One region of the Streptomyces sp. NPDC058257 genome, then DNA from elsewhere that is predicted to be linked to it. Evidence: riboswitches for the same ligand, from Rfam matches in the RefSeq annotation. Region 1 holds a riboswitch; the other holds the start of a gene.
What was found. Region 1 has a riboswitch for ZMP and ZTP ahead of glyA (serine hydroxymethyltransferase). Riboswitches for the same ligand answer to the same signal wherever they lie in the genome.
Positions count from the first base shown of each region.

Region 2: linked by a shared signal. The riboswitch ahead of ACFVXC_RS35020 (bifunctional 5,10-methylenetetrahydrofolate dehydrogenase/5,10-methenyltetrahydrofolate cyclohydrolase) and the one ahead of glyA (serine hydroxymethyltransferase) in region 1 are both predicted to bind ZMP and ZTP.

Region 1 is NZ_JBHVXJ010000003.1:600,929-608,591, forward strand. Features, by position in the region: gene ACFVXC_RS11740 (FAD-binding protein) at 1-75, shown strand, start outside; gene ACFVXC_RS11745 (decaprenylphospho-beta-D-erythro-pentofuranosid-2-ulose 2-reductase) at 96-851, shown strand; gene ACFVXC_RS11750 (2'-5' RNA ligase family protein) at 883-1,470, opposite strand; gene trpS (tryptophan--tRNA ligase) at 1,544-2,557, opposite strand; gene glyA (serine hydroxymethyltransferase) at 2,712-4,007, opposite strand; ZMP/ZTP riboswitch at 4,050-4,141, opposite strand; gene rocD (ornithine--oxo-acid transaminase) at 4,253-5,455, shown strand; gene ACFVXC_RS11770 (SAM-dependent methyltransferase) at 5,505-6,290, opposite strand; gene ACFVXC_RS11775 (glutathionylspermidine synthase family protein) at 6,367-7,581, opposite strand; gene ACFVXC_RS11780 (hypothetical protein) at 7,586-7,663, opposite strand, start outside.
Region 2 is NZ_JBHVXJ010000021.1:154,892-162,554, forward strand. Features, by position in the region: gene ACFVXC_RS35010 (LysR family transcriptional regulator) at 1-71, opposite strand, end outside; gene ACFVXC_RS35015 (DMT family transporter) at 175-1,083, shown strand; gene ACFVXC_RS35020 (bifunctional 5,10-methylenetetrahydrofolate dehydrogenase/5,10-methenyltetrahydrofolate cyclohydrolase) at 1,110-1,970, opposite strand; ZMP/ZTP riboswitch at 1,992-2,077, opposite strand; gene ACFVXC_RS35025 (DMT family transporter) at 2,261-3,307, shown strand; gene ACFVXC_RS35030 (2OG-Fe(II) oxygenase) at 3,202-3,984, shown strand; gene ACFVXC_RS35035 (2OG-Fe(II) oxygenase) at 4,075-4,809, shown strand; gene ACFVXC_RS35040 (Ada metal-binding domain-containing protein) at 4,806-5,111, shown strand; gene ACFVXC_RS35045 (hypothetical protein) at 5,108-5,671, shown strand; gene ACFVXC_RS35050 (alpha-ketoglutarate-dependent dioxygenase AlkB family protein) at 5,668-6,327, shown strand; gene ACFVXC_RS35055 (L-threonylcarbamoyladenylate synthase) at 6,365-6,985, opposite strand; gene ACFVXC_RS35060 (PP2C family protein-serine/threonine phosphatase) at 7,096-7,663, opposite strand, start outside.

The DNA of each region.
Region 1 (7,663 bases):
TTCCGCGCGCTGCGGGCGGACCTCGACCCGCGCGGCGTGTTCCGCTCGGACCTCTCGCGCCGCCTCGCCCTCTAGCACCTCAAGGAGTTGGTCCCATGAAGGACGCCTTCGGCACCCCCCAGTCCCTGCTCGTACTCGGCGGCACCTCCGAGATCGGTCTCGCCACCGCCCGCCGTCTGGTCGCGCGGCGCACCCGCACGGTGTGGCTGGCCGGCCGTCCTTCGCCGGGCCTGGAGAAGGCCGCCGCGGGCCTGCGCGAGCTGGGTGCGGACGTCCGCACCGTCGCCTTCGACGCGCTCGACTCCGAGTCCCACGAGGCCACGCTCGGCAAGATCTTCGCCGAGGGCGACATCGACATGGTCCTGCTGGCCTTCGGCATCCTCGGCGACCAGGCACGCGACGAGGACGAACCTCTGTCGGCGGTACGGGTCGCGCAGACGAACTACACCGGCGCGGTCTCCGCGGGCCTGGTGTGCGCGCGGTCGCTGCAGGCCCAGGGCCACGGCTCCCTGGTGGTGCTCTCGTCGGTCGCGGGCGAGCGGGCACGGCGCACGAACTTCATCTACGGGTCGAGCAAGGCGGGCCTTGACGCCTTCGCCCAGGGCCTGGGCGACGCGCTGCACGGCACGGGGGTGCACGTGATGGTCGTGCGCCCCGGATTCGTACGTTCCAAGATGACGGCGGGCCTGGAGGAGGCGCCGATGGCGACCACTCCGGAGGCGGTCGCGCTTGCCATCGAGACGGGCCTGCGGCGGCGCTCGGAGACGGTGTGGGTGCCCGGCGCGCTGCGGGTGGTCATGTCGGCGCTGCGTCACGTGCCGCGGACGGTGTTCCGGCGGCTTCCGGTGTAAGGCCCCCTGCGCGCGTACAGGCGGGCCCGGATCAGCGAGCGGGCTGCTTGCTGTGGGTGGCCGGGGCCATGGCCTGCGGAGGCACCACCGGGCCGCCACCGCCGAAGGCGAACTCGCGCAGCTTGCGCCACACGCCGTCGGCGCCCTGTTCGTAGAGCGCGAAGCCGGTGCAGGGCCACTCGGCCGTGTACTCCGAAAGCTCCGCGTACGCCCGGTCCATGGCTTCCTCGGAGATGCCGTGGGCCACCGTGACGTGCGGGTGGTAGGGGAACTGCAGCTCGCGCGCCATGGGCCCGGAGGCGTCCCGCACCCGCTCCTGCAGCCAGCCGCAGGCCGCGCCGCCCGACATCACCTGAACGAAGACGACGGGCGACAGCGGCCGGAACGTGCCCGTCCCGGAGAGCCGCATCGGGAAGGGGCGCCCGGCGGCGGCGACGGCCCCCAGGTGCGCCTCGACGGCGGGCAGCGCCGTGGCGTCCACCTCGGTCGGCGGCAGCAGCGTGACGTGGGTGGGGATGCCGTGCGCCGCGGGGTCCCCGAAGCCCGCGCGCCGCTCCTGGAGCAGGCTGCCGTGAGGCTCCGGGACCGCGATCGACACACCGATCGTTACGGTCCCCACGTCGTACTCCTGTCGGTCGGATGGCGGGCAGAGGGCGCTGCTGTGCCTCGTGTGGTGCAGGGGGCGGTGTGGCTCAGTGCTTGGCGGGCAGGAGGCCCACCTTGTCGTACGCCTGGGCAAGTGTCTCCGCGGCGACGGCGCGCGCCTTCTCCGCGCCCTTGGCCAGGATCGAGTCGAGCGTCTCCGGGTCGTCCAGGTAGGCCTGGGTGCGGTCCCGGAAGGGAGTCACGAAGTCGACCATGACGTCGGCGAGGTCCGTCTTCAGCGCACCGTAGCCCTTGCCGGCGTACTTCTGCTCCAGTTCCGGAATACCGGTGCCGGTGAGCGTGGAGTAGATGCTGAGGAGGTTGCTGACACCCGGCTTCTCCACCGTGTCGTAGCGCACGACCGTGTCGGTGTCGGTGACCGCGCTCTTGACCTTCTTGGCGGTGGCCTTGGGCTCGTCGAGGAGGTTGATCAGGCCCTTCGGGGTGGACGCCGACTTGCTCATCTTGATCGCCGGGTCCTGGAGATCGAAGATCTTCGCCGTCTCCTTGAGGATGTACGCCGCCGGAACGGTGAACGTCTCACCGAAGCGGCCGTTGAAGCGCTCCGCGAGGTCACGGGTCAGCTCGATGTGCTGGCGCTGGTCCTCACCGACGGGAACCTGATTCGCCTGGTAGAGCAGGATGTCCGCGACCTGGAGGACCGGGTACGTGAAGAGGCCCACGGAGGCGCGGTCGGCACCCTGCTTGGCCGCCTTGTCCTTGAACTGCGTCATGCGCGACGCCTCACCGAAGCCCGTGAGGCAGTTCATGACCCAGCCGAGCTGGGCGTGCTCGGGGACGTGGCTCTGGACGAAGAGCGTGCAGCGCTCGGGGTCGAGTCCCGCGGCGAGGAGCTGGGCGGCGGCGAGCCGGGTGTTGGCGCGCAGCTCGGCCGGGTCCTGCGGGATCGTGATCGCGTGCAGGTCCACCACCATGTAGAAGGCGTCGTGAGACTCCTGCAGCGCCACCCACTGGCGGACCGCGCCAAGGTAGTTGCCGAGGTGGAACGAGCCTGCGGTGGGCTGGATTCCGGAGAGCACGCGAGGACGATCAATGGCCATGGGGCTCATTCTCTCAGGTGACTCTCATAGCTCGGAAACAGTCGTGTGACGGGTGTGCCGCGATCTTGTGATCCGGCGCTTCGGCGTTCAGTCCGTTGCTGCTGTTCCCCGTCTCCGATGAGACGAGGAACACAGTGCGTTCAGGGGCCGCGGCTCAGTGGGCGGGCAGGCCCGGAGCGGGATGGGCTGCCATCAGGTCGGCGACCTCGGACCGGATCTTCGTCAGGGCGTCCTCGTCGCCGGCGCGGGCCGCGGCGACGCCCCGGTCGATCCAGTCGGCGACGGTCGGCATGTGCTGCGTTCCCAGGCCCCGGGAGGTGAGCGAGGGGGTGCCGATGCGGACGCCGGAGGGGTCGAACGGCTTCCTCGGGTCGTAGGGCACGGTGTTGTGGTTGACGACGATCCCGGCCCGGTCCAGGGCCTTGGCGGCGACCTTGCCCGGTACGTCCTTGGGGGTGAGGTCCATCAGGATCAGGTGGTTGTCGGTACCGCCGGAGACCAGGTCGAAGCCGCGGTCGAGCAGGGCTTGGGCGAGTGCCCGCGCGTTGGCGACGACGGCGTGGGCGTAGTCGCGGAAGGAGGGCCGCGACGCCTCGTGCAGGGCGACGGCGATCGCCGCGGTGGTCTGGTTGTGCGGACCGCCCTGCAGACCGGGGAAGACTGCCTTGTCGATGGCCTTGGCGTGCTCTTCGCGGGACATCAGCATCGCGCCGCGCGGGCCGCGCAGGGTCTTGTGGGTGGTCGTGGAGATCACGTCGGCGTACGGCACCGGTGAGGGGTGGGCGCCGCCCGCGATCAGGCCCGCGATGTGCGCGATGTCGGCGACGAGGACGGCCCCCGCCTCGCGGGCGATCTCGGCGAAGGCGGCGAAGTCGATGGTGCGGGGGAGTGCGGTGCCACCGCAGAAGATCAGCTTCGGGCGCTCCTTGAGGGCGAGGTCGCGCACCTCGTCGAAATCGATCAGGCCGGTGTCATGGCGGACGCCGTACTGGACGCCGCGGAACCACCTGCCCGTGGCGGAGACGCCCCAGCCGTGGGTGAGGTGGCCGCCCATGGGCAGGGCCATGCCCATCACGGTGTCGCCGGGCTCGGCGAAGGCGAGGTAGACGGCGAGGTTGGCCGGGGAGCCGGAGTAGGGCTGCACGTTCGCGTGCTCGACGCCGAAGACGGACTTGGCGCGGGCGACGGCGAGGCGCTCGACGGGGTCGATGTTCTGCTGGCCCTCGTAGTAGCGGCGGCCAGGGTAGCCCTCGCTGTACTTGTTCTGAAGGACCGTGCCGGAGGCTTCGAGGACGGCCGTGGAGACGTAGTTCTCGCTGGGGATCAGGCGCAGGGTGTCGGCCTGGAGCTGCTCCTCGGCAGCGATGAGAGCGGCAAGTTCGGAGTCCTCGGCGGCGAGCGCGGGATGGCTGAGGGTGTTCGGGAGATCCGGGGAAAGGGGGCGGTTCATACGGCGTCCTCCGGGGCGAGCGGTCAGTGTCCGGTCGTGGTCCCGGGGTGCCCAGGCGGTCGGCACCTCGAAGGGTTCTGCCTCGCACGGCTCCCCCGGGGTCCGTTCCCCGCGCGCCAGTCGCCGTGCTGTAGCGGCCAGCCTAGCGGGCACGCCGCCGCGGCGGGTTTCTTCGTCCGCGATCCGAGCGACGATAGAAACAGGGCACCACACCCGCCCGCCGCCGCAGGACGAACGGAGACCCCGTGTCGACTACCGAAGAGTTCATCACCTCGGCCGAAGCCCACAGCGCGCACAACTACCACCCGCTGCCCATCGTGGTCGCGTCGGCCGACGGCGCCTGGATGACGGACGTCGAGGGGCGCCGCTACCTCGACATGCTCGCCGGGTACTCGGCCCTGAATTTCGGGCACGGCAACCGCCGTCTGATCGACGCGGCCAAGGAGCAGCTGGAGCGGGTGACGCTCACATCGCGGGCCTTCCACCACGACCGGTTCGCCGAGTTCTGTACACGCCTCGCCGAGCTGTGCGGCAAGGAGATGGTGCTGCCGATGAACACCGGCGCCGAGGCGGTGGAGACGGCCGTGAAGACCGCCAGGAAGTGGGGGTACCAGGTCAAGGGCGTGCCCGACGGCAGGGCGAAGATCGTTGTCGCGCGCGACAACTTCCATGGGCGGACCACGACCATCGTCAGCTTCTCGACGGACGCCGAGGCGCGGGCGGACTTCGGTCCTTACACGCCGGGATTCGAGATCGTGCCGTACGGCGACCTGACGGCGATGCGGGCCGCGGTCACGGAGAACACCGTGGCCGTGCTCCTTGAGCCGATCCAGGGCGAGGCGGGGGTCCTCGTACCCCCGGCCGGATATCTCGCGGGCGTACGGGAGTTGACGCGGGAGCGGAACGTCCTCTTCATGGCGGACGAGATCCAGTCGGGGCTCGGCAGGACGGGCAGGACGTTCGCGTGCGAGCACGAGGGCGTGGTGCCGGACGTGTACATCCTGGGCAAGGCGCTCGGCGGGGGCGTCGTGCCGGTGTCCGCGGTGGTGGCGGACGCGGATGTCCTCGGCGTGTTCAAGCCGGGTGAGCACGGCTCGACGTTCGGCGGCAATCCACTGGCGTGCGCGGTGGCCCTTGAGGTCGTCGCGATGCTGAGCTCGGGCGAGTTCCAGCAGCGGGCCACCGAGCTGGGCGAGCATCTGCACGCCGAACTGGGACTGCTCGCCGGGACGGGCGCGGTGACACAGGTGCGGGGCCGCGGGCTGTGGGCGGGCGTCGACATCGACCCGTCGCACGGCACGGGCCGCGAGATCTCGGAGAAGCTGATGGGCCGGGGTGTCCTCGTCAAGGACACCCACGGCTCGACGATCCGGATCGCTCCGCCGCTGGTGATCAGCAAGGAGGACCTGGACTGGGGGCTTGACCAGCTGCGGGGGGTGCTGGCGTAGTTCCGGGGGGGGGGGGCTGGCGTAGTTCCGGGGGTGATCCGGTCCGGGGTCAGTGCTTGACTCCGACCCCGCCGAACATGGCCACGTCCTCGACGCCGGGTGCGGTCTCCGTGCGCCAGCGGTTGCACGACACCACGCCGGGTTCCAGGAGGTCCAGGCCCTCGAAGAACGCGGCGACCTGCCCGGGGGCGCGCTGCGTGAGCCTGGGTGTGCCGTTCTCGTTCCAGAACGCCACCGCCTCGTCCACGTCGGGCATCTCCGGGCTTGTGATCGTGTGCGAGAGGACCAGGTGGCTGCCGGCCGGCAGCGCGTCGAGCAGGCGGCGCACGATGCCGTACGCCTCGGAGTCGTCCTCGATGAAGATGACGACTCCGAGCAGGATCAGCGCCACCGGCTGGTCGAAGTCCAGGGTCTTGGCCGCGTGTTCGAGGATCGCCTCCACATTGCGCAGATCCTCGTCGAGGTAGTCGGTGCTGCCCTCGGGGGTACTGGTGAGCAGGGCGCGCGCGTGGGTGAGGACCAACGGGTCGTTGTCCACGTAGACGACACGGGACTCGGGGGCGAGCCGCTGGGCGACCTCGTGGGTGTTGTCGGCGGTCGGCAGGCCGGTGCCGATGTCGAGGAACTGCCGGATGCCGCACTCGGTCACGAGGTGGCTCACGGCGCGCCCGAGGAACTGCCGGTCGGCGAGCGCGTACGCGCCGATGCCGGGGTGCAGCGTGCGGATCTGGTCCCCGGCGGCCTGGTCGACGGGGTAGTTGTCCTTGCCGCCGAGCCAGTAGTTCCAGATCCTGGCCGTGTGAGGCTGCGTGGTGTTGATCCTGCTGTCGGCCATGGTCGCTCCGCCTCCGAGTGCGTCATCTCGAACGAACGGCAGCGTACTCGGGGGACTTGGCGCGGACGTAGGCCGCTCAGAGAATCACGTGCGGCAGGAACCTCGCGTACTCGTCCGTGATCGGACCCGCCGACTCCCGGATGCCAAGACCCGCCGCCTCGCCCTCGACGACCCACGCGCCGAGCACCACACGGTTGCCGTCGAAATCGGGCAGCGGCGCCAACTCCTGGTAGCAGCAGGCCTCTTCCCGTACGACGGGTCCGACGGGTTCGACCGCCATGGGGACCTCGGCGCCCGGCGGATGGATCGTGACGCCCGCGCCCTCGCGGCCGAGGAGGGGCTTGGCGACGTAGCCCCGCCCGGAAGCCAGCTCACGCGGGCCGTCCAGGTAGGCGGGCAGGAGGTTGGGGTGACCGGGGTACAGCTCCCAGAGGATCGCGAGCAGCGCCTTGTTGGAGAGGAGCATCTTCCAGGCGGGCTCGATCCACAGGGTGGAACCGGTGCCGCCGCCGTTGTCGAGGGTCTGAAGGACGTGCGGGGCGAATCGGTCGGTGGTCAGCCACTCCCACGGATAGAGCTTGAAGCAGCTGCGGATGAAGCCGAGCTTCTTGTCGACGAAGCGCCGCGAGAGCCGGTCCCAGCCGATGTCCTCCATGGAGATCGCCTCGGTGTCGAGCCCGGCCTGCTGCGCGGTCTCGCGCAGATACGCGACCGTCATCAGATCCTCGCCGAGCTCGTCGCCCGCCGAGTGCGCGAAGTACAGCGGGCCGCCGGGCGGGAGCAGCGAGGCCTGTTTCTTCCAGGCGTCGACGAGGCGTTCGTGGAGGGAGTTCCACTGGTCGGCGCCCGGGAAGCACTCCTCCATCCAGAACCACTGGGGGCTCGCGGCCTCGACCAGGGAGGTGGGGGTGTCGGCGTTGTACTCCAGCATCTTGGCCGGGCCGCCGGTGCCGTCGTAACGCAGGTCGAAGCGCCCGTAGAGGGACGGGAGTTCGGCTCGGCGGTGCCAGGCCTCGGTGACCGCTTCGGCCACTCGCGGGTCCGTGATGCCGAGGTCGGGGAGGCGGTCGTGCTCGACGATGTGCTCGGCTGCCGCCAGGCACATCGCGTGCAGCTCCTCCACGACCTCTTCGAGGGCTTCGACCTCGGGCAGCGAGAAGACGTAGCAGGCGGACTCGTCCCAGTAGGGGCGCAGGGAGTCGTCGGGGTAGCGGGTGAGGGGGTAGATGAGCCCCTGGTCCTCGACGGTCCGTTGCCAGCCGGGGCGGGGCGTGAGGGTGCGGCGCTCCATGGACTCAGCCGCCGCCGCTGCCCGAGCAGCCGAGGCCGTCGCGGTCGACGGCCTCGCTGCGGCTGAAGGTGCCGTAGTCGGC
Region 2 (7,663 bases), on a different contig from region 1:
GCGGCATCGGTGAAGCCGCCCGTGTCGACGATGGCGACCAGGCAGCGCAGATGCCGCAGTTCCAGATCCATGACCACAGCGTAGACACAACCGGGACGTATGGATGACCAGAGCGTATAGATGAGCGCGTGCATGCATTTTTAGTATGCGCGCGGGTGATGCATCCTGCGATGCATGCGAACGTCTCAGAGCCAAGCCGCGTCCGCTGTCGTTCCGGCCGGTCAGGGCGGCCCGGCCGGCGAGGGCGCGAGTGCACGAGGCCGTCTGCCGGGCATGGCGATGATGTTCGGCAGCGGCCTGTCCAACCAAGTCGGCGCTGCCACAGGCGCCTTGGCGTTCGGTGTCATCGGCCCCGCCGGTGTCGTGGCCGTGCGGCAGTGGGTCGCGGGAGCCGTGCTCCTGACGGTGGGCAGGCCCAGGATACGCGCCTTCACCTGGCGTCAGTGGTGGCCGCTGCTGTGCCTGGCGGCGGTCTTCGCCACCATGAACCTCTCCCTCTACACCGCGATCGACCGCGTGGGCCTCGGCCTCGCGGTGACCCTTGAGTTCCTGGGCCCGCTGTCGGTCGCGCTGGCCGCGTCCCGCCGTGCGGTGGACCTCGGCTGTGCGGCCGTCGCGGGGGTGGCGGTGGTGGCCCTGGCCCGCCCGCGGCCCAGCACGGATTACGTCGGTATCGCGCTCGGCCTGCTCGCCGCGGCCTGCTGGGCCTCGTACATCCTGCTCAACCGTACGGTCGGAGCCCGCCTCCCGGGCGTCGAGGGCTCGGCCGCCGCCGCGGGGATCTCCGGGCTCCTCTATCTGCCGGTCGGCATCGTGGTCCTCGCCCACCACCCGCCGACGGCCACCGCCCTTGCCTGCGCCGCCACCGCGGGCATCCTCTCCTCCGCGGTCCCCTTCCTCGCCGACCTGCTCGCCCTGCGCCGGGTCGACGCCCGCTTCTTCGGGATCTTCATGAGCGTCAACCCGGTCCTCGCGGCGCTGGTGGGCATGGTCGTCCTGGGCCAGGCCCTCGACTGGGTGGAGTGCCTCGCCATCGCGGCGATCGTGACGGCGAACGGGGTCAGCGTCCTGAGCCGTTCCTGAGCCACTCCCTTCTCAGACGACCGTGATCAGCTCAGGCCGAGCTGCCGCGTCGCCGCCTCGACCGTCTGGGCGAGGAGCACGGCGATGGTCATGGGTCCGACGCCGCCGGGTACGGGCGTGATCAGGCTCGCCCGGTCACGGGCGGTGTCGAAGTCGATGTCGCCGACGTTCCCCGGGTTGTAGCCCGCGTCGATCACCACGGCGCCGGGCTTGATGTCCGCGCCGGTGATGAAGCGCGGGCGTCCGACCGCGGCGAGCAGGACATCGGCCTGCCGCACGATCGCTGACAGGTCCGCGGTGCGCGAGTGGCAGTACGTGACCGTCGCGTCCCTGCCCAGGAGCAGCATCCCCGCGGGCTTGCCGAGGATGGCGCTGCGTCCCACGACGACTGCGTGCTTGCCGGTGAGGTCGACGTCGTACTCGTCGAGCAGGCGCATGATGCCGCCGGGGGTGCAGGACACGAAGCCGGGCAGGCCGAAGCCCATCGCCGCGAAGGAGTGCATGGTCACCCCGTCGACGTCCTTGTCCGGCGCGATCGCCTCGAAGGCGGCGCGCTCGTCGATGTGGGGACCTGCGGGGTGCTGCAGCAGGATGCCGTGGACGGTCGGGTCCTGGGAGAGCGCGGTGATCGTCGCGACCAGTTCGGCGGTGCCGACCGAAGCGGGCAGGGCGACGTGCCGTGACTCGATGCCGGCCTTCTCGCAGCGGGAGCGCTTCATACGGACGTAGGTCACCGAGGCGGGGTCCTCACCGACGAGGACGGTCGCGAGGCACGGGGACACACCGGTGCGACGGCGGATGTCGGCGGCGGTCGCGGAGCTCGATTCGACGATGCGACGGGCGAGGCCGGTGCCGTCCATCGGGCGAGCTGTCTGCGTCTGGGGCATGTGCCACTCCTGAGCTTCAGGGTGAGTCGCCCAGGCGCGCGGCATCGACACGATGTCAGGCCGCTCCCCGGTGGTGCTCCACCTCAGCGCCAGTCACGGCCCGCCTCTCAGCCTAAGGGACGGTGCGGGACGAGGGGCGCTGGTATTGCGGATGTAGCTGAGCTTAATGAAAGTTCAAATCTTGTTGCTTGTCCTTTCATGTCGGTGACGGCATCGTTCCCTGACAAGGATCCGGCCAAGGAGAGCGAGAGCGAACAGTGAATGGCGTCCCCGGAAGAACCCGGGCAGCGGTGAGAGTGGGCGTACTCGCCCTCCTGTGGGGATCGACCTTCCTCTGGATCAAACTGGCCCTGGAAGGCCTGTCTCCCGTGCAGGTCACCCTCCTTCGCTGCGCACTCGGCGCGGCGACCCTGACGGTCCTGCTCTTCGGTACGCGGGGCCGCCTTCCCCGGGGCCGTGCGACGTGGAAGCACGTCTTCGTCGCCGCCTTCTTCTGCAACGCCCTGCCCTTCGGCCTCTTCAGCGTCGGCCAGCAGACCGTCGACTCCGGTGTGGCGGGCGCCCTGAACGCGACGACTCCGCTGTGGTCCGTCCTGATCGGCCTCGCCATCGGTACGGAACGAGGCCTGCGCCCCATCCGCCTCGCCGGGCTCCTCATCGGTTTCGCGGGTACGTCGCTGATCTTCGCGCCATGGCAGCAGTCAGGCCTGACGAGTTGGGGCGCGCTCGCCATCGTGGGCGCGGCGGCGAGCTACGCCGTCGGTTTCGCGTACATGGGGCACCACCTCGTCGGGAAGGGTGTGCCCACCCTCTCCCTCTCCGCCGCCCAGCTCATGGCGGCCACGGGCCTGACGGCACTGGCCCTGCCGGTCGGCGGCCTGGAGACGATCCACGTGGATCGCACCGCGCTGATCGCCGTGGTCGTCCTGGGGATCTTCGCCACCGGCGTCACCTTCCACCTCACCTACCGGATCATCGCGGACGAGGGCGCGACCAACGCGGCGACCGTCGGGTATCTGCTGCCGGTGGTCTCCGTGGCGCTGGGCGCCATCGTGCTCGACGAGGCGTTCAGCATCCGGGTGGCCGTGGGGATGGCGGTCGTGCTTGTCGGCGTCGGCATGACCCGTCGGCGGAACGCCGTGTCCGAATGCCGCCAGCACGCGTACCCGCGGGCGGCGAACATCGAGTACGCGCGGGCCAGCCTGCCCCACGGTACGAAGGACACGGAATCATGCACAAGACCATCCTCACCCCCGACCTCTTCGGCCCCGAGCCCGGGTCGGACGCCCCGCCCCGCGGTCCGTCCGAACCGACGATTCCCGCACTCGGAGAACTGAAGTGGGCTGATCTCTATGCCCAGTTGAACGCGGAGGGCGTGGCGCTCACGCCTCCGCTGCTGTCGCGTGAGCAGTGTCAGGAGATCATCGCCACGTTCGACGAGCCGAGCCGCTTCCGCTCGACCGTGGTCATGCAGCGGCACAACTTCGGCCGTGGCACCTACAAGTACTTCGCCGACCCGGCCTCCGTCCCGCTCGTGCGGACACTGCGCGAGAAGCTGTATCCGCCGATGGCGTGGATGGCCAACCAGTGGGCCCCGCAGCTCGACGAGCGCACCTTCCCGCCCACGCTGGAGGAGTTGCTCGCCGAGTGCGCGGAGAACGGGCAGCGGCGCCCCACCCCGCTGATCCTGAACTACGGCGAGGGCGACTACGCCTGTCTGCATCAAGACGTCTACGGAGACATCGTCTTCCCGCTGCAGATCGCCGTCATGCTGAACGAGGCCGGCGAGGACTTCACCGGCGGGGAGAACGTCTTCGTGGAGCAGCGGCCGCGCTTCCAGTCGCGCGCCGTGGTCGTCAAGCCGCAGCTCGGCCAGGGCATGATCTTCCCTGTCCGGCACCGGCCCGTCCGCGGCCGCGACGGCTACCGACGTCACCCCATGCGGCACGGCACCAACGCCGTGGAATCCGGCCACCGCAACACGCTCGGCGTGATCTTCCACAATGCCCGCTGACGGCAGTGCGCGGCGTGACGTCCCCATGCCGTCAACACGCGTGATCGCGACACCCGCCTCCGATCCGCACGACCACGAAGGGTTCTGATCATGATCGACACCACTCACGTGGCGGATACCCGTGTCGGTGAACGCGTCGCCGCCGAGAACTGGGACGCGCTGACCGCCGAGCTCGACGAGTACGGCCACGCCCTCACCGGCCCGCTTCTGACCCCCGGCGTCTGCCGCGACATCGCCGCCCTGTACGACGACACCGACCGCTTCCGCGCGACCGTCGACATGGGCCGCTACCGCTTCGGCTCCGGCCGCTACCGCTACTTCACCCACGAACTCCCCGATGTAGTACGCGAGTTGCGTGCAGCGTTCTACCCTCGCCTGCTGCCCATCGCCCGCGACTGGGCCGAGAAGCTCGGCAAGCCCGCCCCCTGGCCCGGGAGCCTGGAGGAGTGGGTGGGGATGTGCCACGCGGCCGGGCAGGTCAAGTCCGCCCAGATCCTCCTGCGCTACGGGCCCGGCGACTGGAACGCCCTGCACCGCGACGTCTTCGGCGACATGCTCTTCCCGCTCCAGGTCGTCATCGGCCTCGACGCCCCCGGGGCCGATTTCACCGGTGGCGAGTTCATCATGACCGAGCAGCGCCCCCGCGCCCAGTCGCGCGGATCGTCCACGACCCTGCCGCTGGGCCACGGGCTCGTCTTCACGACCCGGGACCGGCCCGTGGCCTCCAAGCGCGGCTGGTCGACCGCGCCGATGCGGCACGGCGTGAGCACCGTCCGCTCCGGGCGGCGGCGCACGCTCGGCCTGGTCTTCCACGACGCGGCATGAACCCCGACCCGGCCGCCGGGCGCCCGTACCCGCGTTCGTACACCCTGTGCGGCCAGGACGGAAAGCCGTACCCCAGCAGCGCTCCGGGCACTCTGGCCGGACATCGCCGCGGGCGACTGTACGGCCGCCTGGACTGCCCTTCCGCGCTGCGGGCCCTCGCCCGCGGCCCCTACTCCACCCACCGGGTGTTCTTCCCCGACGAGGGCACCGCGGTCGCGGCCGGTTACCGTCCCTGCGCGGTGTGCCTGCCCGCTCAGTACGCTCGATGGAAAGCAGACCCAGAAAGCACCGGCACACCATGAGCATCCTGAAGGAGCGGGAGAACTCCCGCTCACCCCTGATCGGCGCCGCCGACCTGGCCGCCCACGCGGACCTGCCCGCCCCGGCAGCGCACACCGAGGCCGAACTCGCCGCCCTGATCGGCCTGTTGACCCTGCCGAAGGCGCGAATCGAGACCGTCACCGTCGGCCACAGCCGCGACACCGCATCCCGGGCCGCCGCCGAGGCCTTCGCCGCCGCGTGGAAGGACCGCGGCGGCACGATCCTCACCACGGTGAGCTGGCCCGAGACGGCCGCGTCCTGGCTGCGCCCCGCCCGCCGCCTCACCACGGAGCTCCCGGACGCCTGGGTCATGGCAGCCGCGCCGCTCGGCCTCGCCCAGCTGGCCCGTCGCCTGCGCCACTCCACCGACTGGGACCCGGCCCGCAGTTACGCCTTCGCCTCGCTCAAGGACTCCCGCGTTCCGGCCCTCGCCGGAGACGACGTGCTCCACGGACTGCGCGGCGCGACAGCCGACGGCGCCACCTGGGACGTACGCCACCGCTGGGTCACCACCCACCTGCCCGCCGAGGTGACCGCGTGAGCGCCCTGATCCCCCGCCCCGCCACGGAGATCGCCCCCGGCGCGGTGCACGTGCCGCAGTGGCTCACCCTGGAACAGCAGCGTGAACTCGTCACGGCGTGCCGAAGCTGGGCCACCGGTCCTGTGCCGATCCGCCACACCGAGCTGCCGCGCGGCGGGGTCATGTCCGTACAGACGGTGTGCGTCGGCTGGCACTGGCAGCCGTACCGGTACACCCGCACCGCCGGCGACGTGAACGGCCGGCAGGTCGCGGCGTTCCCGGACTGGATGGTCGAGCTCGGCCGCCGGGCGCTGACCGAGGCGTACGCGGACGCGGCGGCCGCGGCCGACTACACGCCGGACACGGCGCTGATCAACTTCTATGACGGGCAGGCCAAGATGGGCATGCACCAGGACAAGGACGAGCGGTCGTCGGCCCCTGTGGTCTCCCTGTCCATCGGCGACACCTGCGTGTTCCGCGTGGGCAACACCGAGACCCGCACCAAGCCCTACACCGACATCGAACTGACCTCGGGTGACCTGTTCGTCTTCGGCGGGCCCTCGCGCTACATCTTCCACGGCGTGCCCAAGGTCCACGAGGGCACCGCGGACCCCGCGACCGGTCTGACCTCGGGCCGCCTGAACATCACGATGCGGGTCACCGGTCTCACCGGCTGACCAGGATGCCCGGACCCGCGCGGCTACGCGAAAGCGGTTACTCGAACCGCGAGGTGTCGCCCGCCCCGCGGCGCACGATCTCGGCCTCGCCACCGGAGAAGTCGATGACGGTGGTCGGGCTCGTGCCGCAGTCACCCGAGTCGACCACGGCGTCCACCTGGTGGTCGAGCCGTTCCTTGATCTCCCAGCCCTGCGTCAGCGGCTCCTCCTCGTCGGGCAGGAGCAGGGTGCTGGAGAGCAGCGGCTCACCGAGCTCGGTGAGCAGGGCCTGCGTGACGACATGGTCGGGAATCCGGACCCCGACGGTCTTCTTCTTCGGGTGCAGGAGCTGACGCGGCACCTCCTTCGTCGCGGGGAGGATGAAGGTGTAACTGCCCGGCGTCGCGGCCTTGATCGCGCGGAACACGTCGTTGTCGACGTGCACGAACTGACCCAGCTGCGCGAAGTTCTGGCAGACCAGGGTGAAGTGGTGGCGATCGTCGAGGTTGCGGATCTTGCGGATGCGGTCGAGGCCGTCACGGTTGCCCAGCTGGCATCCCAGGGCGAAACAGGAGTCCGTCGGATACGCGATGAGCGCGCCGGAGCGGATGCTGTCGGCCACGGTGCCGATGCTGCGCGGCTGGGGATTGTCGGGATGCACGTCAAAATACTTGGCCATCCGCCGAGCGTACGTGATCGCAACAGAAGTCCCCGGTTCCCCAGCGGGCGCAGCCGCAAGGTCCGAGGCCACAGCCGCATCCCCGGTCGCGCAGGGTGCGGTCGGTGCGGTCAGTCGTCGTCGACCACGCTGATCAGCGCGAGCGTGATGTTGTCGGGGCCACCCGCGTCGATGGCGGCCTTCCACAGCTCGAAGACCGCCCGGCCGCCGTCGTGGGCCGCGAGCAGCTCGTCGAGGACGTCCTCGGGCACAGGGTCGGTCAGGCCGTCGCTGCACACCACATAGCGTTCACCCGCGACGAGCGGCAGTGTGCTGACGTGCGGGGTGACCGCGCTGAACCGGAGCGCGCCGCCGAGCGCCTGCGTGACGATCGACGTGGTGCGCCGCCCCGGCACCGGAGGTGGGCTGTCGTCGACGCTCACCTGGCGGAGCGGCCTGGGGGCGCCGCTGCGGCTCACGTCGAGCACCCTGCTGTCACCGACGTTGAACACGAGGAGTTCCGTCCCCAGGACCACGACACCCGCGACCGTCGTCCCCATGGTGGCCAGCTTGGGATCGTGCTCGGCCGCCTCGTACACGGCGTGATTGCAGGCGTTCAGCGCGTCACGAACGGCCTGCTCGCTGTCCAGCAAGGGCCCGAGCGACGCCAGCCGTCGTACGACGATGCCACTGGCCACC